2 regions of the Rossellomorea sp. FM04394 genome follow, and region 2 is predicted to be linked to the other one. Evidence: a T-box and tRNA genes for the amino acid it is inferred to sense, from the RefSeq annotation. Region 2 holds a T-box; the other holds one or more tRNA genes.
What was found. A T-box is a leader RNA that pairs with one kind of tRNA and senses whether it is charged. The one in region 2 lies ahead of proS (proline--tRNA ligase), so its partner is inferred to be a tRNA-Pro.
Positions count from the first base shown of each region.

Region 1: it encodes a tRNA-Pro, which carries the amino acid that the T-box ahead of proS (proline--tRNA ligase) is inferred to sense. The anticodon was not compared.

Region 1 is NZ_CP168654.1:3,517,397-3,529,532, forward strand. Features, by position in the region: gene ACCB35_RS17695 (glycogen/starch/alpha-glucan phosphorylase) at 1-1,516, opposite strand, end outside; gene glgA (glycogen synthase GlgA) at 1,506-2,951, opposite strand; gene ACCB35_RS17705 (glucose-1-phosphate adenylyltransferase) at 2,948-3,976, opposite strand; gene ACCB35_RS17710 (glucose-1-phosphate adenylyltransferase) at 4,018-5,175, opposite strand; gene glgB (1,4-alpha-glucan branching enzyme) at 5,192-7,054, opposite strand; tRNA gene ACCB35_RS17720 (tRNA-Glu) at 7,880-7,951, opposite strand; tRNA gene ACCB35_RS17725 (tRNA-Ser) at 7,958-8,048, opposite strand; tRNA gene ACCB35_RS17730 (tRNA-Asn) at 8,053-8,127, opposite strand; tRNA gene ACCB35_RS17735 (tRNA-Ile) at 8,137-8,213, opposite strand; tRNA gene ACCB35_RS17740 (tRNA-Gly) at 8,223-8,296, opposite strand; tRNA gene ACCB35_RS17745 (tRNA-His) at 8,317-8,392, opposite strand; tRNA gene ACCB35_RS17750 (tRNA-Phe) at 8,415-8,490, opposite strand; tRNA gene ACCB35_RS17755 (tRNA-Asp) at 8,542-8,618, opposite strand; tRNA gene ACCB35_RS17760 (tRNA-Met) at 8,752-8,825, opposite strand; tRNA gene ACCB35_RS17765 (tRNA-Ser) at 8,858-8,950, opposite strand; tRNA gene ACCB35_RS17770 (tRNA-Ile) at 8,968-9,044, opposite strand; tRNA gene ACCB35_RS17775 (tRNA-Met) at 9,049-9,125, opposite strand; tRNA gene ACCB35_RS17780 (tRNA-Ala) at 9,207-9,282, opposite strand; tRNA gene ACCB35_RS17785 (tRNA-Pro) at 9,290-9,366, opposite strand; tRNA gene ACCB35_RS17790 (tRNA-Arg) at 9,374-9,450, opposite strand; tRNA gene ACCB35_RS17795 (tRNA-Leu) at 9,507-9,595, opposite strand; tRNA gene ACCB35_RS17800 (tRNA-Gly) at 9,605-9,679, opposite strand; tRNA gene ACCB35_RS17805 (tRNA-Leu) at 9,688-9,772, opposite strand; tRNA gene ACCB35_RS17810 (tRNA-Lys) at 9,808-9,883, opposite strand; tRNA gene ACCB35_RS17815 (tRNA-Thr) at 9,907-9,982, opposite strand; tRNA gene ACCB35_RS17820 (tRNA-Val) at 10,097-10,172, opposite strand; rRNA gene rrf (5S ribosomal RNA) at 10,183-10,299, opposite strand; rRNA gene ACCB35_RS17830 (23S ribosomal RNA) at 10,469-12,136, opposite strand, start outside.
Region 2 is NZ_CP168654.1:587,245-599,380, forward strand. Features, by position in the region: gene ACCB35_RS02995 (MFS transporter) at 1-581, shown strand, start outside; T-box leader at 751-955, shown strand; gene proS (proline--tRNA ligase) at 1,199-2,629, shown strand; gene ACCB35_RS03005 (hypothetical protein) at 2,592-3,221, shown strand; gene ACCB35_RS03010 (hypothetical protein) at 3,318-3,491, shown strand; gene ACCB35_RS03015 (hypothetical protein) at 3,596-3,745, shown strand; gene ACCB35_RS03020 (GNAT family N-acetyltransferase) at 3,775-4,335, shown strand; gene ACCB35_RS03025 (UbiA family prenyltransferase) at 4,375-6,054, opposite strand; gene ACCB35_RS03030 (LacI family DNA-binding transcriptional regulator) at 6,233-7,258, shown strand; gene ACCB35_RS03035 (carbohydrate binding domain-containing protein) at 7,413-10,373, shown strand; gene ACCB35_RS03040 (endonuclease/exonuclease/phosphatase family protein) at 10,743-11,546, opposite strand; gene ACCB35_RS03045 (PTS transporter subunit IIBC) at 11,550-12,136, opposite strand, start outside.

The sequences.
Region 1 (12,136 bases), 1.5 Mb from region 2:
CCTGTTTCACATCATGAAGGTCCTTAAGAAACGCCGTATCATGATGATAGTCCTTCAAATCCGCTAACTTACCGGGATCTTTGATCCACCCATCCCCGATGGAGGAGGTTATCAAGTTCGAAAGGGCCGGATTGCTATTCAGCAGCCATCTTCTATGGGTAATGCCATTCGTTTTACTATTAAATTTATCAGGATAATATTGATAGAATAAGTTCATTTCTCTCAGCTTTAGAATTTCTGTATGAATTTTGGCTACTCCATTCACACTAAAGCTTCCGACAATGGCCAAATGAGCCATTTTCACTTCATCATGGGAGATGATCGCCATATCCTCTATCCGCTTCCACTCACCGGGATACTCCTTCCACAACTCCTGACAGAATCTCTCATTGATTTCATTCACGATCATATGGATGCGGGGGAAAAGCGGCTTGAAAATACGGATCGGCCATCTTTCCAGTGCCTCTGAAAGAGTCGTATGATTCGTATAGGCGAATGTATTCGTCGTGATTTCCCACGCTTCCTCCCATTCAAAGGAATACTCATCTAGAAGGACCCTCATCAGTTCCGGTATCGCGAGGACCGGATGAGTATCATTGATATGGATCGATATATTCTCATGCAGTTCCTTCAGGTCACCATTCCGGTAAAGATAGGAGTCAAGAATGGAACGGATGCTAGCTGATACAAGGAAATACTGCTGTTTCAGACGCAGGATCTTTCCCTCATCATGGGTATCGTCTGGATAAAGAAATTCTGTGATCGCTTCAGTATCACGCTTGTATTTCATCATATCTTTCCCGGCTTTATAGGCAGCGGGTTCAGCACTCCATAATCGAAGAGTATTAACCGTCGACGTTTCATATCCTACTACAGGCATATCATAAGGAACGGCCGCTACTACTTCTGCATCCACGTGACGGAACTTCAAAACATCATTTTCCGTATAGGATTCCACCTTTCCCCAGAAAGGCACTTCAACGGTAAGATCTGACTTTCGAACCTCCCATACATGCCCATGACGCAGCCACTGCTCCGGAAGCTCCATCTGAAAACCGTTGACGATCTTTTGTTCAAACAATCCATGCTTGTAACGGATTCCATAGCCATGTCCAGGTAAATTAAGGGAAGCCAATGAGTCCAGGAAACAAGCGGCCAATCGACCCAGACCACCGTTTCCGAGCCCTGCATCGTGCTCCACCTCTTCCATTTCAGCAAGGTCAATACCTAAATCCTTTAATCCTTTATCCACAATATCGTAGATTCCTAAATTCATCAGGTTTTGGCGAAGCAGTCGCCCCAATAGAAATTCTATCGATAAATAGTACACCTGCTTTTGTTTACTGAACCGGTACTGCTCATTCGTATGGATCCAGTTCATAGAGATGTATTCCCTTATAAGATGACCTAATGTGAAGAACTGATCCTGACTCGTAGACTCAGGAAAGGTCTTCCCATACATCATTTCAAGCTTCTTCAGAAACATTTCTTTAAATTCAATTGGATCAGAAAACATGGCTTTCACTCCTTGATACCAGGTCAGCATATAGTTGATTATACTTAAAGGCCGATTGTGCCCAACTATAATCCTTATTCATTGCAGTTCGTACAATATGATTCCATGTTTCCGGATCTTCGTAGAAATACGATAGAGCCCTTCGATAGGTGTAGAGCATATCATGGGCATTAAAGTTCTTAAACGAAAAACCGTTCCCTGTCTTCGTTTTTTCATTATAGGATTCAACCGTATCGTTCAATCCCCCTGTTTCCCGGACAAGCGGCAGGGCTCCATATCTCATGGCAATCAGTTGCCCCAGTCCGCACGGTTCGAATTTAGAAGGCATCAGGAACAAATCACTGGCAGAATAGATCTGCTTTGCCAGGTCCTCATTAAATCCGATTTGTACCCTGACCTTATCCGGATACGTCCATTCCATCTCCCTGAAGAATTGTTCAAACTCCCAATCCCCTGTTCCCAGAAGGACAAATTGAACTTCTTCCTGGAGCATTTCATGAAATACTCCTCTTACTAGTTCAAGCCCTTTTTGATTCGTTAACCTTGAAATGATGGACACAAGAGGGATTCCTACATTCTCTTCTAATCCCAAGCTTTTTTGCAGGTGAAGCTTCGCTTTCTTCTTTCCATGAAGATTGCCGCTAAAGTAAGGAAACTCTCCGTCATCAGGATTGTAAACTTCATCATCAATACCGTTTAGAATACCTAATAATTGGTTGTATCGCTGTCCCAGAATATTATGAAGCTTTTCCCCGTAATATGGCGTCAGAATCTCCTCTTTGTATGTAGGACTCACCGTGGTTACAAAATCCGCCGAAATCAAAGCGCCCTTCATAAAATTGATATTCCCATAGAACTCAAGGTATTCGTGATGGAAATACTTATCGTGAATGCCTAATAAGTCAGTCATCACCTGTTTAGGATAAATCCCTTGAAATTGAAGATTGTGAATGGTGAACACACTGCGGATAAACGAATAACCCGGTCTCTCCTGGTATTCGGTTCTTAATAAGAATGGAACCATTCCTGTGTGCCAGTCATGACAATGAATCACATCTGGATAAAAATCAAGAACAGCGATACTTTCCAACACCGCTCTCGTAAAATACGCAAAGCGCTCACCATCATCAAAATAACCGTATAAACGATCCCGATTAAAATAGTATTCATTATCGATAAAATAATACGTTACACCATTTTCACTGTACTCTTCAATTCCACAATACTGATTCCGCCAGCCGACTGACACGAAGAACTCTTTCTTCTTTTTCATTTTTGAACGAAACTCATGAGGGATCCCACCATATTTAGGCAGGATCACCCTGACATCCGTCCCTAAACTCCTTAATTCCTTAGGCAAAGCGCCTGCAACATCCGCCAAGCCTCCAGATTTAATAAAAGGGACACACTCAGATACTACAAATAACACTTTCACGAATTCATCAGCGCTCCTTGAATCATCCCTTTGCGAATGACTATTGGATTGTTTGGATCTCCGATAAGCTTGACGCCATCCTCGATTCTCACATCTTTATCTAAGATTACATTCTCTAGTACACAGTTATCTCCAATTTGGCTCTTCTGCATAATGATGCTGTCCGAAATCATCGTATTTTTTCCTACCTTGACCGCTCTGAACATGGTAGAATTCTTCACTTGGCCTTCTATGAAGCATCCATTTGCGATAATACTATTTTTCACACTTGCAGCTGAAGTGTAGCGTGTTGGCGGCTCATCCTTCACCTTCGTGTAGATTGGTGAATCCTTTTTGAACAACTCTTTCCAATAAGATAGATTCAAAAGTTTCATGCTGGCATCATAGTATTCTTCAATGCAATCAATCGTTTGAACAAATCCCTCATGTTCATAGCCGCACACCTTAAAGCCGCTATCCATATCATCCACAACATCCTGCATACACGTATAGCCTGTTTCACGTCGCTTCTCTATCAAATCAATGAGTGTAGACGTTTTCACCAGGTACATATCTAAAGAGTTTCCGTTATGACGCATTTCCGTTATATCACAACCGATACGGATATGGCGTTCTAGCACCGGTTGATAGTCGATATTGCATAAGGTAAAGCAATTGCTGATCAATGCATATTCCTGGGTACTGCGATAAAAATAGTCCAAGTGATGGGCGAAGTGATTAAATGAACCCACACCCTCTTCATTCGCCTCTAATCCTGGTGCAGGGAAGAAAAACAACCCGTCACGCTTCCGGTTCAGATCCCAGTTCTTCCCTGATCCAAGATGGTCCATAAGGGAACGGTATTGAAACTTAGGGAAAATCGCAACGGAGCCAATATCTGAATTCACCATATTGGAGAGTACAAAGTCGATTAAGCGGTATCTCCCTGCAATTGGCAGAGCAGCTAATGAACGATGTAACAGTAAATCCTCCAACGAATCGTAGTAACTAGTAGCATCAATAACGCCAAGCATTGAATTTTTCAAAACACTTCCTCCTCTTAAGTTGTAATGTGGGTCTTTAACCTTTACACTTTTTCTTGTTCCAGTAGTGTTTCAATAAATGATTCCGTAACCAGGATGATTTCATCCGATCCTTCGTCCGGCATGATGCACAGGCCGTTCGGAACCTTGACATTCGACGGTACGATTGCCTGCTCGATATAGGCGTTTTCCCCAATGACCGCATCCGGCATGACGACTGAGCGGCTTACATGTGCTCCTCTTTTTACCGTTGTTCCTTGAAACAGGACGGATTTACGAATCGTCCCTTCAATCGTACACCCTTCATTCACAAGGGACCCCTCAACAAGCGCTTCTTCAGAAATATATTGAGGCGGCTCATTCGGATTCACCGAATACACTCTCCAGTCATGATCAAACAGATTCAGCTCATTTTTCTCATCAATCAAGTCCATATTCGCTTCCCATAGGCTCTTAACTGTTCCGACATCCTTCCAGTATCCTTTAAACGGATAGGCCATCAGCTTTTTCTTCTCATCAAGCAGTAAAGGAATAACATCCTTCCCAAAGTCATGGCTGGAATCGGGATTACGCTCATCCATCTCCAAATAATCCTTCAGTACAGAATAATTGAAAATATAGATTCCCATCGAAGCAAGGTTACTCTTAGGGAAAGCCGGCTTTTCCTCGAATTCAGTAATTCTCATATCCTCATTCGTGTTCATAAGACCGAACCTGCTTGCCTCATCCCAGCCTACTTCAATGACGGAGATCGAGACATCCGCTTTCTTCTCGATGTGATAATCGAGCATTTTACTATAATCCATCTTGTAAATGTGATCTCCTGAAAGTATCAGTACATACTCTGGATCATATTGCTCAAGGTAATTCATATTTTGATAAATGGCACTGGCCGTTCCTGTATACCAGCGCATCTCAGATGATTCTGCATAAGGTGGCAGAACGGTGACTCCCCCATTTTTACGGTCAAGATCCCATGCACTTCCAATCCCGATATAAGAATTTAATACTAATGGCTGGTACTGAGTAAGGACCCCCACCGTATCAATCCCTGAATTTGTGCAATTGCTTAATGTGAAATCAATAATACGATATTTTCCTCCAAACGGTACGGCTGGTTTCGCCAGACTCTTCGTCAATGAGCTTAAACGGCTCCCTTTTCCACCTGCTAATAACATGGCCACACATCTACCTTTTGCCATCTTGCTCTCTCCCCTTTCAATCTATTGGTTTTAAATAAACGGCTGCGTATGGTGGAATCGTCATTTCCACATATCCTTCTCTTCCATGGTACGGCTCGCTGTGCACTGTAAGAGGCATAGGGTTCACCTGATGTGATCCGCCAAATCGTTCATCATCACTATTCCAAATCTCTTCATAAGAAGAAACTTTATTGACTCCCACCTTATACTGATGATACACATGAGGGCTGAAATTACAGATCACCACAAGATGATCACCCTCCTCTTTCCCATTCCTGATAAAAGAGAAAATCTGCTGCTCTCTATTATCCACATCCACCCATTCAAATCCCTCTGAACGATGGTCCATTTGGAATAATGGTTCAGCACCTTTATATAAATGCATAAGTTCTTTAAAATATGAGTTGAATTTGTGATGATATTCGTAATCCAATAAATGCCAATCTATTTCCTCTAAATCCTTCCACTCTGAAAACGGGGCAAGTTCACTTCCCATAAACAGAAGCTTTTTCCCTGGATGAGCCATCATATAGCTCAGGAGCAGACGATATTGAGCGAATTTCTGCCAGTAATCACCTGGCATTTTATTCAATAATGACTTCTTCCCATGCACCACTTCATCATGGGAAAAGGGAAGCACATAATTCTCTGAGTACGCATATAACAATGAAAATGTGATAAGAGAATGTACATGCCTTCTTTCAGACGTGTCTGTTTCCATATATTTAAGGACGTCATTCATCCATCCCATATTCCACTTATAATTAAAGCCAAGTCCTCCGTAATGAACTGGAGACGTCACCTGAGGCCAGTCTGTAGAATCCTCCGCAATCATCAGAATCGAAGAATCATACTCGAACACTGCCTTATTCAAGTTTTTCAAAAACTGTATGGCTCCTTCATTGGGAGCAAGCTCTCCCTGGTTAGCCCAGTAAATAATGTTGGCAACTGCATCAATCCTGAATCCATCAATATGATAAAGATCCATCCAGAAACGGGCATTCGAAATCAGGAAGCTTCTCACTTCTCCCTTACCTAAATCAAAATTCGCCGTTCCCCAGGTATAATTCTCACGATCCCTTTCCTCTCCATACTCATAAGCAAAAGAACCATCAAATTCGTATAACCCGTGAGCGTCCTTACAAAAATGACCCGGGACCCAATCCAAAATCACGCCAATATTATGTAAATGACATTCATTCACGAACGCCATCAATTCATGAGGTGAGCCATAGCGACTAGTCGGAGAATAATAACCAGTACCTTGATACCCCCAAGAACGATCAAACGGATGCTCCGTGACAGGCAGCAACTCAATATGTGTAAAACCTTGTTCTTTCACATGAGGAATCAATTGCTGTGCCAATTCCTTATAAGAAAGAAACTTCCCCGCTTTCTTTTTCCAAGTGCCTAAATGCACTTCATAAATCGCCATAGGCTTGTCATAGACCGTCGAACTGGCTCGATGTTCAAGCCACTCCTCATCTTCCCATGAAAACCCCTGCAGCTCATACACCACGCTTGCAGTATTCGGACGCTTCTCGGAAGCAAATCCATAGGGGTCCGCCTTCAGCTTCTTGGATCCCGATAGAGTCGTAATCTCGTACTTATACGTTTCTCCCGATAGATCCCCATCAATGCGAATTGTCCATAAACCTTCGTTATTCCGCCTTGTAAGTTCATACCCGGTTCCATTCCAATCATTAAAAGATCCAACCAATGAAACATGTCTTGCTTTCGGTGCCCAAACGCAAAATTCTGTATAGGTCCCTGTAGAATCTCTTCTCACATGTGAACCCATAAACTGATAGGCCTGCTGCAAATTTCCCTCATGAAACAAAAAAACATCATAATCTGATATGGTCATTGCGTTCATCATCTCACCTACATTTTTTCAATCTACTTACTACTTTCTTTCAACTTCATCAAAATCCTTTTTATTATCGTCGCTCAATTACGACAATTTCCTACATACATCTATTAAAAAGGTACACTATTGGAAAGTCTTACTAAATGATAGGGTTTACATTGGAAGAACATAGGGGAATCGTGTTGAATCCATAGCGAAATTTGTCGAAAGTTTTTTAATTAAAAAAAGTGAAATTTGATGAAAAAGCAGAAGGATTCCGGTATTTTGTATGGTTTTTGGTTTGTTGTGAGAGGGCTGGGCGGTGTCGAATGGAGGGGTGATTAATAATCGATGATAGATCTGGCATTTGCATTCTTAGGGTGGATGAAACCTGTTTTAAAGTACAATAATGGAGAACCCATGCATAGTGTAATTTTTGGAGGAATCTGGGTTAGGTGATGGAATACTGGATATGAATAATGGAGAAATTTAAGAGGTCGTATAAGCCTTTTACTCTTCGAAGATCACTGACTAATGTTTCCTCGTATCCTCCTTTTATTGTAATTAAAATGTGAGCTGAAAAGAGGAGTGTAGAAGTTGATAATATAATGGGAAAAGTCGATAATATATGGTGGAAAGTCGATAATATATGGCGGAAAGTCGATAATATATCCCTCGTACAGAAGTAGAAGCATGCTTTCTCATGTAAAACAGATTAATCTAGCCCCGATCTGGCTTCATATTCAACTAAATCTCTTTATTTAGTCATATTTTCATTTTATTTTTAATAAAATGGCCACCAATTCTTCTTTATACAATAAAAAAAGACTATCAAAATGATAGTCTTTTTTTAGATGACCCATACGGGATTCGAACCCGTGTTACCGCCGTGAAAGGGCGGTGTCTTAACCGCTTGACCAATGGGCCATAATATGGCGGAGAAGGAGGGATTTGAACCCTCGCGCCGGTTGCCCGACCTACACCCTTAGCAGGGGCGCCTCTTCAGCCACTTGAGTACTTCCCCATATTGGCTCCGCAGGCAAGATTCGAACTTGCGACCGATCGGTTAACAGCCGATAGCTCTACCACTGAGCTACTGCGGAATAATGAAATGGTGGGCCTAAGTGGACTCGAACCACCGACCTCACGCTTATCAGGCGTGCGCTCTAACCAGCTGAGCTATAGGCCCATTAAGAATTGGAGCGGGTGAAGGGAATCGAACCCTCATCATCAGCTTGGAAGGCTGAGGTTTTACCACTAAACTACACCCGCGGTAATGAAATAAGAAAGTATGGGGCGACTGATGGGAATCGAACCCACGAATGCCTGAACCACAATCAGGTGCGTTAACCACTTCGCCACAATCGCCATAATATCTTTAAATAAAAAATGGTGGCTCAGGACGGAATCGAACCGCCGACACATGGATTTTCAGTCCATTGCTCTACCAACTGAGCTACTGAGCCTTACTTTAGAGTAAAATATTTAATTATGAACCATAATCTTTTTTTAGAAAATGGCGGTCCGGACGGGACTCGAACCCGCGACCTCCTGCGTGACAGGCAGGCATTCTAACCAACTGAACTACCGGACCAGAGTTTTTTGCGTCAGCAAAATAACTTTCATTGTTTGCGCCAGCAAAATAGGTTTCATTATTCTGCGATAGCGAAAATAACTATCCATGCGTGACTCATCAAGGAATATCCTATCCTAAGTCAAAAATGGTATTGCGGGGACAGGATTTGAACCTGCGACCTTCGGGTTATGAGCCCGACGAGCTACCGAACTGCTCCACCCCGCGACGATATATAGAATTTACCATAGAATAAAATATGGAGGAGGAAGGGGGATTCGAACCCCCGCGGGCTGTTACACCCCTGTCGGTTTTCAAGACCGATCCCTTCAGCCGGACTTGGGTATTCCTCCGTAATGAAAATGGTACTTGGTGGACCTTGTAGGACTCGAACCTACGACCGGACGGTTATGAGCCGTCTGCTCTAACCAACTGAGCTAAAGGTCCCTTTTGGTAGCGGCGGAGGGGATCGAACCCCCGACCTCACGGGTATGAACCGTACGCTCTAGCCAGCTGAGCTACACCGCCAAGAAACATTTAATATCAAATTAATTGATAGATGGATATCCCAAATATCATTGAAGTTTAGTTTACTTTCGTAAAAAAACTTGGTGGAGCCTAGCGGGATCGAACCGCTGACCTCCTGCGTGCAAAGCAGGCGCTCTCCCAGCTGAGCTAAGGCCCCAAAGAAGTGGTCGGGAAGACAGGATTCGAACCTGCGACCCCTTGGTCCCAAACCAAGTGCTCTACCAAGCTGAGCTACTTCCCGATCTATATGGCGCGCCCGAGAGGAGTCGAACCCCTAACCTTTTGATCCGTAGTCAAACGCTCTATCCAATTGAGCTACGGGCGCAAAATAATTCATTAAAGACAAAGCAAGGAAAGTTATTTTGCTGGCGCAAAAAACTTTGGTGCCGAGGACCGGAATCGAACCGGTACGGTAGTCACCTACCGCAGGATTTTAAGTCCTGTGCGTCTGCCAGTTCCGCCACCCCGGCAAAATCTTCTGGAGCGGAAGACGGGATTCGAACCCGCGACCCCCACCTTGGCAAGGTGGTGTTCTACCACTGAACTACTTCCGCATAATAAATGGTGCGGGTGAAGGGACTTGAACCCCCACGCCTTGCGGCGCCAGATCCTAAGTCTGGTGCGTCTGCCAATTCCGCCACACCCGCATGTATGATTGATAATTTGCTATTGCAAAAATCAATGGTGAGCCATGAAGGACTCGAACCTTCGACCCTCTGATTAAAAGTCAGATGCTCTACCAACTGAGCTAATGGCTCATCTATATAGTAAGAAAACCAAATGGTGCCGGCAAGAGGACTTGAACCCCCAACCTACTGATTACAAGTCAGTTGCTCTACCAGTTGAGCTACACCGGCATATTTACTTTCAAATGAAGTTTTTAAAACAAGTTACTTCATAGAAGCAGTTCAAGGAAAGATATTTTGCTGGCGCAAAATAAAATGAAGTTTATTTTACTTTCGTAAAAAACTTGGTGGAGGATGACGGGATCGAACCGCCGACCCTCTGCTTGTAAGGCAGATGCTCTCCCAGCTGAGCTAATCCTCCAAAATATAAAGCCTGGCGACGTCCTACTCTCACAGGGGGAGATCCCCCAACTACCATCGGCGCTGAAGAGCTTAACTTCCGTGTTCGGCATGGGAACGGGTGTGACCTCTTCGCCATAGTCACCAGACAATTTCTTGTCTCTTTTTTAGGGACAAGTACTATTATATCGCGTAGATATAATTTTTCAAGGTTTTTTTATATTTTCGTATAAAATTTATTCCCTGAAAACTAGATAAAGAATTGATGTCAAGAAAGCCGAATATCAGCCAATGTTGTTCATTTAAAAATGACTCTTTGTGGTTAAGTCCTCGATCGATTAGTATCAGTCAACTCCACATGTCGCCATGCTTCCATCTCTGACCTATCTACCTAGTCATCTTCTAGGGATCTTACTCACATACGTGATGGGAAATCTCATCTCGAGGGGGGCTTCATGCTTAGATGCTTTCAGCACTTATCCCTTCCGCACATAGCTACCCAGCGATGCCTTTGGCAAGACAACTGGTACACCAGCGGTGCGTCCATCCCGGTCCTCTCGTACTAAGGACAGCTCCTCTCAAATTTCCTGCGCCCACGACGGATAGGGACCGAACTGTCTCACGACGTTCTGAACCCAGCTCGCGTACCGCTTTAATGGGCGAACAGCCCAACCCTTGGGACCGACTACAGCCCCAGGATGCGATGAGCCGACATCGAGGTGCCAAACCTCCCCGTCGATGTGGACTCTTGGGGGAGATAAGCCTGTTATCCCCGGGGTAGCTTTTATCCGTTGAGCGATGGCCCTTCCATGCGGAACCACCGGATCACTAAGCCCGACTTTCGTCCCTGCTCGACTTGTAGGTCTCGCAGTCAAGCTCCCTTGTGCCTTTACACTCTGCGAATGATTTCCAACCATTCTGAGGGAACCTTTGGGCGCCTCCGTTACTCTTTAGGAGGCGACCGCCCCAGTCAAACTGCCCACCTGACACTGTCTCCCACCCCGATAAGGGGCGCGGGTTAGAATTTCAATACAGCCAGGGTAGTATCCCACCGATGCCTCCACCGAAGCTGGCGCTCCGGCTTCCAAGGCTCCTACCTATCCTGTACAAGCTGTACCAAAATTCAATATCAGGCTACAGTAAAGCTCCACGGGGTCTTTCCGTCCTGTCGCGGGTAACCTGCATCTTCACAGGTACTATAATTTCACCGAGTCTCTCGTTGAGACAGTGCCCAGATCGTTACGCCTTTCGTGCGGGTCGGAACTTACCCGACAAGGAATTTCGCTACCTTAGGACCGTTATAGTTACGGCCGCCGTTTACTGGGGCTTCGATTCGCACCTTCGCTTGCGCTAAGCACTCCTCTTAACCTTCCAGCACCGGGCAGGCGTCAGCCCCTATACTTCGCCTTACGGCTTCGCAGAGACCTGTGTTTTTGCTAAACAGTCGCCTGGGCCTATTCACTGCGGCTCTCTCGGGCTTGCACCCTACCAGAGCACCCCTTCTCCCGAAGTTACGGGGTCATTTTGCCGAGTTCCTTAACGAGAGTTCTCTCGCTCACCTTAGGATTCTCTCCTCGCCTACCTGTGTCGGTTTGCGGTACGGGCACCTTTTTCCTCGCTAGAGGCTTTTCTTGGCAGTGTGGAATCAGGAACTTCGCTACTATAATTCGCTCGCTATCACAGCTCAGCCTTCACGATGATGGGATTTGCCTCATCATCAGCCTAACTGCTTAGACGCACATATCCAGCAGTGCGCTTACCCTATCCTCCTGCGTCCCCCCATTGCTCAAACGGAAAAGAGGTGGTACAGGAATATCAACCTGTTGTCCATCGTCTACGCCTATCGGCCTCGACTTAGGTCCCGACTAACCCTGAGCGGACGAGCCTTCCTCAGGAAACCTTAGGCATTCGGTGGATGGGATTCTCACCCATCTTTCGCTACTCATACCGGCATTCTCACTTCTAAGCACTCCACCAGTCCTTACG
Region 2 (12,136 bases):
TGATGGTTCTTTACGTCTTGTTCAGCATTCTGCTTGTGATGACGGCAGCGCTCGATTCCCTTGAGGCTGCATTTTCTAAAGAGGTATTGCAGCTTTCGAACAGTACGTATGGATATCTTGTAAGCATTGCAGGGGGTGGATTTGTACTTGGGTCGATCCTGAACGCGTCACTATCCCATAAGCTTCATCACATGCATCTTATGGGATTTGGTTCCCTGTTCGTTTCCGGAGGATACCTGATTTATTCTTTCTCAGATGGATTCTTATTAGCGGCAATCGGATTCGCTGTTTTATCCTTTGCCCTGGCCTTTGCGACGACAGGGTTTGAAACCTTTTATCAAGAACATATCCCCGCCGAGATCATGGGGCGGGTAGCCAGTATTTACGGATTGCTGGAAGGGGTATTGGTCGTCCTTTCCACGGTGCTTATTGGAGTGGGAGCCGAACTGGTGTCGATCCGATTTGTTGTGGTTGCGGGATCGATGGTCATGCTTGGGGTCACAGTGATTTTATTAATAAGCACAGCCAGGAATTCATGGGGAAAAATAAATGAAAATGGCACAGAGGGGGTCAGTGGATGAAGATGACGGCTGATCAATACGGGGCTTGACCAGGGACGGACCTTCAGGGGAATCCGGACTTTAGAGTAGAGCCATTCATCAAGCCAGAGCGTGATGTGGCACCGGTAAGAACAAAAAAATAAAATTAAATTGACACCTCCACCAAATCTCTATATAATCATCTAAAATAACTGAAACATTGAAGAGGATCAGTAAAGGGATCTTGTCTTTTCAGAGAGGGAGCGGTTTGGTGAAAAGCTCTTATGGATGAACCTTTGAACCTGCCTCTAAGTTCTGTATCGAATGAAGATATCAGCGGTCCGAAACCGTTATCATGGAATGAGTGTAAAGCTTTGCTTTGAATCAGGGTGGTACCGCCAGTAATGGTCCCTGATGAGAAGCGGGGCTTTTTTTGTTTTAGGTGTTATTGGCGGTTCGCTGATATATTTGGGATTCGGCTGATATATTCCGGATATCGCTGATGAAATGGGGATTTTGCTGATAAATCTCGGATATCGCCGATAAAATGGAAATTTCGCCGTTATATTCTGGATTTCGCCGTTAAATCTAAAATTTCGCCGATAAAATCAAAATATCGCCGTTAAAACCAATCCAACAATAAAATGAGGTGCTCTCGAATGGCAAAAGAATTTGTGAAAGATGTTACGGGCATGGATGAAGACTTTGCCCAGTGGTATACAGATGTTGTTACGAAGGCGGAACTGATCGATTATTCCAGCGTCCGCGGGTCGATGATTATCAGGCCTTACGGCTACGCGCTTTGGGAAAATATCAAAGATGCTCTTGATGCGAAAATAAAAGAAACCGGGCATGAAAATGTGTATATGCCACTGTTCATACCGGAAAGCCTCCTTCAGCGTGAGAAGGATCACATCGAAGGCTTCGCGCCTGAAGTGGCATGGGTGACTCATGGAGGGGAAGAGGAGCTGGCGGAACGATTATGTGTCCGTCCGACTTCTGAGGTATTGTTCGGGGAGCATTATAAAAACATCATCCATTCCTACCGTGATCTGCCTAAGCTCTACAACCAATGGGCCAATGTCGTTCGCTGGGAAAAGACCACGCGTCCATTTCTTCGAACATTGGAATTCCTATGGCAAGAGGGTCATACATGTCATGAGACTGATCAGGAGGCTCATGATGAGACGGTGAAAATGCTTGAGGTGTATGCAGAGCTTTGTGAGGAGCTGCTGGCGATCCCGGTCATCAAGGGCCAGAAAACTGAAAAAGAAAAGTTTGCCGGAGCAAAATATACGTACACGATCGAAAGCTTGATGCATGATGGGAAAGCATTGCAATCAGGTACATCTCACCATTTAGGTGATGGATTTGCAAAGGCATTCGGCATCCAATTCACCGACCGCGATGGAAAGCTTCAGCACGTGCAGCAAACATCCTGGGGATTCACAACGCGGATCATCGGTGCCATGATCATGGTCCACGGGGATGACCGCGGCCTGGTCGTTCCACCAAGGATCGCACCGACTCAGCTGATGATTGTGCCGATTGCCCAGCACAAGGAAGGTGTCCTTGATTTTGCCTATAATCTGAAAAGTCAGCTTGCAGGCATTGCTCGGGTTGACATCGATGCGAGTGATAAGAAGCCGGGCTGGAAGTTTAATGAATATGAAATGAAGGGCATTCCACTTCGATTGGAAGTCGGTCCAAGGGACATTGAGAACGGTCAGGTGATTTTGGCAAGACGAGATACAGGTGAGAAAATCACGGTGGCCATGGAAGAGCTTGCGGGGAAAGTCGCAGAACTTCTGGAAGACATTCAACACAATCTTTTAGAAAAAGCGAGAGCTCACCGGGACGAGAAAACCACGGTAGCGAAAACCTTTGAAGAATTCAAAACGACGATGAACGAGAAAGGCGGATTCGTCAAAGCCATGTGGTGTGGAGACCGTTCCTGCGAAGATAAGATCAAAGAAGAAACGGGTGCTACATCACGATGTATGCCATTTGAACAGGAGCAGGTGTCGGATACGTGTGTGTGCTGCAGTAAGGATGCAAAACATTTGGTTTATTGGGCGAAAGCATATTGAAGAAGGGAAGTGTCATTCTCTTATTGTCTCTAGTCAGCAGTGTGATGATAGTGGCACTGGCGTTTTTTCAGTGGGAATTCGTACACATCCTGACGCCGTTCTTGATGCCTTTTCTTTGGTTGATGGCAGGAGGTTTTTCCTGGTCATAACAATTTTCACGTTTAAAACCATGTTTAAAAACAAGAACTGGAAACCGCTCTTCATTCAAGTATTGACTGTTATCTTCATGATTTTTTTCCCTTTCACAAAGGTCACATTGGAGATGGATTTCAAGAGAAATCATGATGATCGAATGAGTGTGGTGAATAAAATAAATGAAGGGGCAATTACCCCGAATGTACCCTACAATGACTCTATCATTCACCTTCCCGGGGAATACCAAGGTGTGTCCAAAGGTGGAGGCGATATTCTGATAGAGAAGAAGGAGAAGGGTATGAAGGTCCTTTTCTTTACCTTTCGGGGGATAGTGGATAGTTTCTCAGGGTTTGTCTATTCGTCATCAGGGGAGAGACCCCGTACAGGTGACTTTGGAGGGGACTTCAACAAGGTAGAAAAGTTGGATGAACACTGGTATTTCGTGAGTTCCGGATGAAGAGGGGACTTTAGGACCTATTCGCCTTTTTTCTTCCTAAAGCCTTCTTTTTCCCGTGTTTGATTAATAAACATAGGTAAAGGAGGCGTCGATTAGATGGAATTTGAACTCATCCTTGTTATATTCATGGCAGTCGTGGTAATCAGCCTTTGGGTCGTGCATACCAAGCTCAACCGTATCACCGAGCATGTGCAGCAAATGGATGAAGAATATTTGTCCGATGAGCAAATCGAAAAGGAATTAGAGGAAGAATGGAATAATGATAAGTAAAGGCTAAGGCGTTTCTCAGCAGAGGGACGCCTTCCGTTTTTTTGAAAAAAGACTACCATTCTAAATGGCCGGTTGATACTATTAAACGATAAGGGGTGAGGGAAGTGGGGGCTTTTGTCATCATTCTGGTTATCGTGCTATCACTATGGTCTATAACGATAACAATCGAGAAGCAAACAAGCAGACTGGTGGAAAGCCAGCGTGAGCAGATCGAATGGTTAAAGAAGATACAATCAAAATTAGAAGAAAAATGACATATATAAACGGAAAGGGTGGGGCAAAGATGAAGTATAAGGACTTAACCATCGAAACACCCCGGTTGGTCATTAGACCCTTCGTGAATCGAGATTATAAAAACTGGCTAAGGGAACATCTGAACAGGCTCCCGTCACAGCATAAATACGACGTCGGATATCAGGATATGAGTGAATGCACGGAGTTCTGGTTCCGGGAGATGCTTCTGAAGCATGATGAGATGATGGATCGGGATCAGGTCTATATTCTGGGTATCTTTCTTAAAGATGGGGGTGCCAATATTGGAACCATCGACTTTTCCACTCTGATGCGGTACAACTTTAACTGGGGAAGGGTCGGTTACACGGTACATAATCGCTACTGGAGTCGTGGATACGGGAAGGAAGCGGTGAAGGCAGCCCTTCAACTGGCCATTGTGAAATTGAATTATCACCGGATCGAGGCTCATATCAATCTGGATAATACGCCTTCGATCAGGCTTGCAGAAAGTGTAGGCATGCAGTATGAGTGCACCCGGAAAGGATTCATATATGAGTTTGGGAAGTGGACGGATAATCTGGTGTATTATGTGAATGCCGGTGAATCATAAAAAAACGATGAGAGCTTATGTGCCCTCATCGTTTTTTTATTATAATCCTTCGATGGTCAGTTCTTTCACCGGCAGGAACTCTTCGCCTGTATCCATGTATTTCACGTTCACCTTGTCATTTTCTTTCAGGTAGATCGCAAGTAAGCTGTTTTCGGAAGAGACGATATAGTTGTTGCCGTTGTCGAGTAAGAATGATACGACCGTGTAGTCGCCTGACTTTTCTTTATAGACACGGATGACTGTACCATTTGTCTGTTTCTCCTCGGCTTTTGAGCTGCCGTCCACACTGCCGCCGCCACGTTGAAGGGCGGTTTTGTATTGTTTCAATGCCTGGTTTGGCGTATTGGCATAGGCTGATATTTCAGGGTTGGCTGCCGAGACGATGAAGTAGTTTTGTAAGAAACCATTCGCATCGAGCACCGGTGTCAGCCAGCTTGCTTCTCCGTAGAAGTTATAGAGCACCGGCATTTCTCCGTCCCATTTTTTCTCGATGAATTTCTTCTGGATGATCTGCAGGGCTCCCTGGGAATCCATGTAGGACTCTTCAAGATTTCCGGTATAGAACGTCGCTTCTCCCGTTCTTGAATTCGTTAAGGAGTAGCCAAGCATGGAGTCGACTCCTTCTTTTGGCGACGTGAAATCAGTGAAGTAGTACATGTCACCATTTTCGACAAAAATAGGGCTCACATTGGCTTCGGTCCCTTCATCTGAAGGAAGCTTGACGTCTGATTTACCGAAGCGGCTGTTCCAGAATCCTTGAACGTAGTTACCAAAATAACTGTTTTGGAGGCTGACGGTTTCCGGTGAAATCGCTCCGTCAATGAAATCCGGTACGTCATCGATTTTGTATGACTTGGTATCACCGGATTTAGGATCGACCATGACGATTCCTTTTGCTTCAAAACCGTTACGTGCAGAAATGAACTCACCGTACGTCCGAATATAGAATGGCTTTCCTTCGTCATCGATCTCAAGCTGAACATCACCATTGAAGATCTGCTTCGGATAGTTCAAGCGGATGTGCCGTTCGATTTTTTTATTAAAGAAGGCAGATGGTGTGTAAACCATTTCTTCTTTGATGAATTTAGGGTTTGCTGATGAATCGGTGGCACTTAGCGTGAAGTAACCAGGTGTTTCATTCCCTTTGAACCATTTGAAGAATCCAGAGAATTCAACCGGTGCAATGTAGACGTACTCGCCATTGACCTTTTGAATCTGCAGTCGTCCAAGCTCATAATAACTCGTATTCGGTACCTGACCGAATGCTTTCTTCATTTTGTTACGGGCGAATTGTGGAGGGACGCTTGCCGGCGTTTCCTTTTCATCAAACGCTTCGATCTCCGTTTTCACGTCCATTTTAGCGGATTCATATTTCTCATCAGCATTGAACACAAAGGCGGTCAGGAAGTAGGCCCCGACGAGGAGACTTCCAAGGAACAGTGCGCCTTTTGCCATCCTTTCGGTTCCGGTTGCAAGTGTGGCGCCGAATCCTGCGGCAACGATGAGTAAGATCCACATGCTTGTAAAGTTTTGATCAAGGTTTGTAATGTAATAGAAGACGAATACGACAAGCGTGGTAATCAGGAGGGTAGCTCCGAAAAGTGCTGCGAATGATGGATATCCCTCTTTTTTATCCTGCTTTTTCATGATTGCCATCGGTACGACGAGCAAGGCCATGACCAATCCGACAATGACTGAAAATAGTAATATGTTTCCCATAGTGTTCCCCTTTCAAGGTTGCTTTTCTATTTATAGTGTATATACGGATGAAGGGACGGGATGGTTTCAATTGTTTTTTTGGGGGAACTTTGAAGGTTCGATCGTCCAGTCACAGCAATATACCCAACCCATCTATCATCCGCTATAATAGATAGAAAGAACCATTCAGGAGGATTTTATGGATATATTTGATATTGCGAGGATTGCGGGGGTATCACGGAAGACGGTGCAGCGGGTGCTGAACGATTCGGAGCAGGTGAAACCCGAAACACGCGACCGCATCCGGAAGATCATGGAGGAGCACCACTATCAGCCAAATGTTTCAGCGAGAAGGCTGGTGAAGAAGAAAACGCACACGATCGGACTTTTTATCATTCAGGATCCTTCGAAGTATCGTATTTATTCGGATGACCTTTTTTACAGTGTGGTGATCGGGGCCATGATCAATGCCTGTTCAGAGCGGGGGTATAATATGCTTGTGAACATGACGGATCTGAACGATGCATCCCCCGTTTTAAAACTGTACCGAGAGAAGAGCATCGATGCGGGTATCATCATCAGCTGGAGCAACGTCCAATCGATTGTTGATCAAATCACTTCAGCGGGCTTCTTTGTCGGGGTCTTCGATCAAAACAATGTGACGAGACGGACTTCATCGGTTCCGATGCCTGTGTTACTAAACGAAGAGAGTGCAATGGAAGCGACCAATCATTTCATTGGGCTGGGTCATCAGGAAATCGGGATTGTCACGGGTGATGAAGATAATCCGGCGGCAATGGAGCGGCTGAGTGGCTATCAAAAAGCAATGGAAGCGGCAGGCATCCCCCTTAATCAGGAATACATCTATAAAGGCAAGTTCATCGAAGAATCAGGCCGGGATGCCATCAATCATTGGATCGGGCAGGGAAATCTTCCTACTGCCATCGTTTGTTCGAATGATCATATTGCATTCGGTGCCCTGAAGGCAATAAATAAGGCCAACCTGAATGTCCCTGATGATGTGTCCCTCATTGGGTTTGATAATCTATTGCTTACGGAATATACATCCCCCGCATTGACGACCATGCACGTACCAAGGGTCGAGATGGCGGTGGCTCTGGTGGAGCAGTTGATTCAGCGGATTGAAGAGCGCCCATATGAAAAAATGAGTCCGTTTCAAGCTGCACTTGTCAAACGTGATTCATGCTGTCAAAAAAATAAATAGAAAGCAAAATGCTATATTCCCAAGGGAGTTAGCATTTTTTTTAGTAGAAAAAGAGATTGTTATTGTAAAAAAATGTTGTCAAAGGGTGATGTTGGTTTTATAGTTATATACAAATGTCCCACGTGAGACATAAATGAAAACAGGAGGCGTTCCAATGTTAAAAAAAGCAGTCACCTCTTTTACCGCTGCATGTCTCATCATGAGTCTTACACCAGGAAATATAGGAAAAGCAACGCAGAAAGAAAAGCCTTTTCACCTCAAAGATTCGACATTAATAGATAAAACGATTGAAGGCGACCTGGTGATCACACCTGATGCCGGAAAAAACATTACCCTAGAAAACGTGACGGTTCACGGGAAGACCCTTATCAAAGGGGAAGCGCCTGATACCCTTCAGCTTTCCGATTCGGAGTTACACAATCTATCGGTTCAAGGACCTGGTCACCCTACAACGATCACCGTCTCTGGAGAATCGATCGTCGAAGAAACTCTGTTGGATGGAAATGCATTGCTGGAAGAAAGAGAGATTACGTCCGCTGGATTCCAGGACGTAACCGTATCGGCATCCACGGTCAAAACGAAGAAAGCTGATTTGAAAGGCGAGTTCGAAACCATTACAACCTCTGGTAAAAAAGGCGAGGCTCAAGTAGAGCTTGACGGCGTTGCAGAGCGGATGGAATTGAACGCGCTTTCATCCGTCGATCTTGCTACGGATGCGTTAGTAAAGGAACTTACTGTATCGGAGTCCGGTAAAGGATCGGTCATCGATGGAGAGGGTAACGTGGAGAAAGCAACCTTGAACGGCACCATTACCTATAAGGGAAAAGAAACAAGTGATGCCTCTTCGTTTGCTTCTCCGTGGTCCCTCGTATGGAATGATGAATTCAATCAGGCCGAGATCGATCGTGGAAAGTGGACGTTCGATATCGGCAACGGTTTTACCGATGCAAGCGGTGCGTATGTTCCCGGATGGGGGAATAACGAAAAACAATATTACACGGACCGTCCGGAAAACGCGAGGACAGAAGATGGAAAGCTGTTGATCACGGCAAAGAAAGAAGAATATGAAGGTTTTGCCTATACGTCGGCACGTTTAAAAACAAAGGGCCTTTTTTCAAAAGCATTCGGGAAATTCGAAATGAAGGCCTCCCTTCCAGTCGGGAAAGGCTACTGGCCGGCGTTCTGGATGCTCCCGGAAGATGATAAGTATGGCGGATGGGCAGCCTCCGGGGAAATCGATATTTTAGAAGCCCAGGGAAGTAATCCGCATGAAGCGATCGGGACGATTCATTACGGTGAAACGTGGCCGAATAATAAGTATACCGGCGCACACTATGCCTTTGAAGATGGCTCGACGATCGCTGACGAGCATGTATATTCGGTTGAATGGGAGCCGGGGGAAATCCGCTGGTATGTGGACGGGAAGCTCCGCCAAACCCAAAACAATTGGTATAGCAAAGGGACAGGCAATGCGGCCAACTTCACGTATCCTGCACCATTCGACCAGCCATTCCACATGTTGTTGAATGTTGCGATCGGCGGGAATTTCGATGGTGAACCGACAGAGGATACGATGTTCCCTCAGTCCATGGACGTTGACTATGTGAGAGTGTATGATCTGACGGGAAGACCGTATCAAACTCCGGAGCTGCCTGTATTCGAACAGCAGCCATTACCGGAAGAGGCGAAACAACCCCTTGAAGACGGTAATCTCATTTACAACAATGGATTTGATCAGGAATGGGAAGACGTTGAAGGGATTGCAGGAGTACCGAATACAGATCATTGGTATTTCTTGACTGTGGCTGATTTTGGAGGGAAGGCGAATGTGTCCCTTGATCAGGTAGAGGGAAGGAATTTTGCTAAAGTCGATGTTGAAGACGGTGGAAGCCAGCCTTATTCGGTACAGCTGATCCAGGACGTCTCCCTTGGCAAGGGCCGGTACTACCGTGTGTCCTTCGATGCAAAATCGACCGGATCACGTCCGATCAATGTAAAAGTTGGAGGAGGGGCAGACAGGGGATATAGTGCCTATTCAAACAGCGAATCATTTACACTCAAAGACGGGGTGGAATCCTATGAAATGGTATTCCAGATGACCGAGGAAACTGATTTGGCAGCACGTGTGGAGTTTAATCTCGGCTTGTCCAAGCTCCCTGTTTGGCTCGGAAATGTCCGGGTGGAAGAAATCCCTCCGGTCCAAGTGGATCCGGATGCTTCGAAGCCAGCCCTTCCAAGCGGGAACCTGATTTATAATGGAACGTTTGACCAGGGATTCCCTGATCGTTTGCTTTATTGGAACTTGGTAGATTCCGAGAATGCTGAATCCATGGGAGTGGATCCCGAGGAGAGGGTATTTTCGGCCAAGCCTTTAAATGAAACGGACAATACTGGATTAGTACAAAAAGGCGTTCAGCTTAAAGCTTTAAATGAATATGAATTGACGTTTGACGGGGCGAGTGAAAGTTCACGTGATATCCAGGTCGAGATGAGAAGTAAGGACGGGGACGTCGTCTATGCAACAGATACGATCTCTCTGACTGCTGATTGGAAAAGTCATGCTATGACGTTCACGATGCCGGATGTAACGGATTTGGAATCGCAGCTGGTCATCCTTGTGGGGGGTAGTACTGATGAGGTGAAGCTTGATAACGTCAAGCTCAAGAAAAAAGCGGGACCATCGGGTGCAAATGCTATCCAAAACGGATCGTTTGATACCGATTTAGAATCCTGGGGCAATTACGTCCATTTTGATGCTTCGGCTGGTATTTCGTCTGAAGATGGACAGGCGAAGATATCGATTGGGAATGAAGGAAATGAAACCTGGAGTGTTCAGCTTTTTCAGGAAGGGTTGAAGCTTGAGCCGGGAGTGGAGTACACGCTTTCCTTCGATGCGAGTTCGACGGTGGACCGCACAATGGAGGTAACTGTGGAGAATGCCGGTTATTATCGATATCTATCCGAGGTCGCTCTGCTTACTGGAGATAAGACCCGTTATGAATATACGTTTACAATGCCTGTAGGTGACTCAACAAGCCTTAAGTTCCTGCTGGGTAAGGCCGAATCTCCGGTTGATGCTCACGATGTAATCATTGATAATGTGGAATTGAAGTAAAGAAAGGAGTACAGCGTCTTTGGGCGCTGTATTTTTTTGTTTTGAGTGTGGGTGGGATGAGGTTGAGTTTGCTAACTTTGGTCAAAATGTTGTGGCTGGGTGCATTTTTTGTCGGGAAATGGAGAACGGTCGATATATGGGTGTGTTTGGTTGATAAAAAGAAATAACAGTCGATAAAATGAAAATAAGGTTGATATATTGAAAGTACGGTCGATAAATCTCTGTAACGGTTGATAAATCTCAAAGCGTGCACAACCACCCCGGGCAAAAACGATCCCGACGGCCAAAACTCATCTGATTCCCGTTCAACTCCTCCAAAAACAACCCAACCCCATTCAAAACCACACAAAAAAAGCAGCCAATCCAACATCAGCTGCTTTCCCCGCCACCCAACACCACTTCAACCCCGAAGTGATCAGAGACAACAGGCTTATTCACATCATTAAAGATGACCCGGGACGACCGGACATCCACTTTTTCACTGGATAGAATAAGATCAATCCTCAAATCGACCTTATTCTCATCCCATCCGGCAATCTTCCCTTCAACGGTGACACCGCTGTCCCGTTCATCGGCTTCATCAAATGTGTCCAGGAGCCCTTTTGAAAGAAGATAATCATACCCTTCCTCACGAACCCATGCATTATTATTGAAGTCACCCATTAAAAAGAAGGGGGATTCAGGAGTGAGTTGCTCGATCAATGAGTCAACCTGAAACTTGAACGGTTCTTCTTCATCCGTCCACCAGCCGAGGTGACAGGAGTAGAAGGTGAGGGCCTTTCCTTCATATGAAATCGTGGCCCCTACGATTTTACGGGTTTTCCAGTAGGATTGGTCGTGACTTTTTGAGATGAAGAAGCGGTGTTCTTCAACGACCGGGTGCTTCGTTAAGATGGCGACACCTTCTTCATAGACGTCGTACCCTATATGAGCGAAGTCCCATACGAGTGAATAATCCGTCACGCCAAGTTTTTCCAGTTCCCCAAGAAGGACAAGGGCAAAATTGTCTTTTTTAACTAAGCCCTCGACTGGTTCACTTTCGATCAGCTGACTGACTTCCTGGAGGGCGATGACATCGTAGGATTTTTCCGCGATGTCATGTGCCAGGATCGAGATTTTCTCGAGTTGGTTGTCTTCTTGCCATGAGTGACAATTCAACGTGAGTAATTTCATGTATTACGCTCCCAACAGATCTTGAATGTCAGACTTGATGACGTCTGCTTTCGGACCATAGATGGCTTGTACGCCTTTGTCTTTCAGGATCAGTCCCAGTGCTCCGTTTTTCTTCCATTCCTGTTCAGTTCCAACAAGACTGGTGTCTTTTACTGTTACACGAAGGCGTGTCATACATGCATCGACGTCTACGATGTTGTCTTTTCCACCAAGCATGGCAACGACTTTCGGTGCGATGGAATCTTTACTTACAGTGCCGCCGCCCGTAGTTGCTTCATCTTCAATGTAGTTTCCGTTACGACCCGGTGTCGGGAAGTTGAACTTTTTGATTAAGAAGTTGGCAACCGTGAAGTTAAGGCCAAAGAATACGATACAAGCAATCACAAAGTTCACAAGGTCGACCCATAGGCCGGCTTTGATGATCATCGGAACACGAGTCAATAGCTCGATGGATCCAAATGAGTGAACGCGGATGTTGACGATATCCACAATCGCGAAAGCAAGTCCCGTCATGATGGCATACACCACGTATAAAAGTGGGGCAGCGAACATGAACATGAATTCGATTGGCTCTGTAACACCTGTTAAGA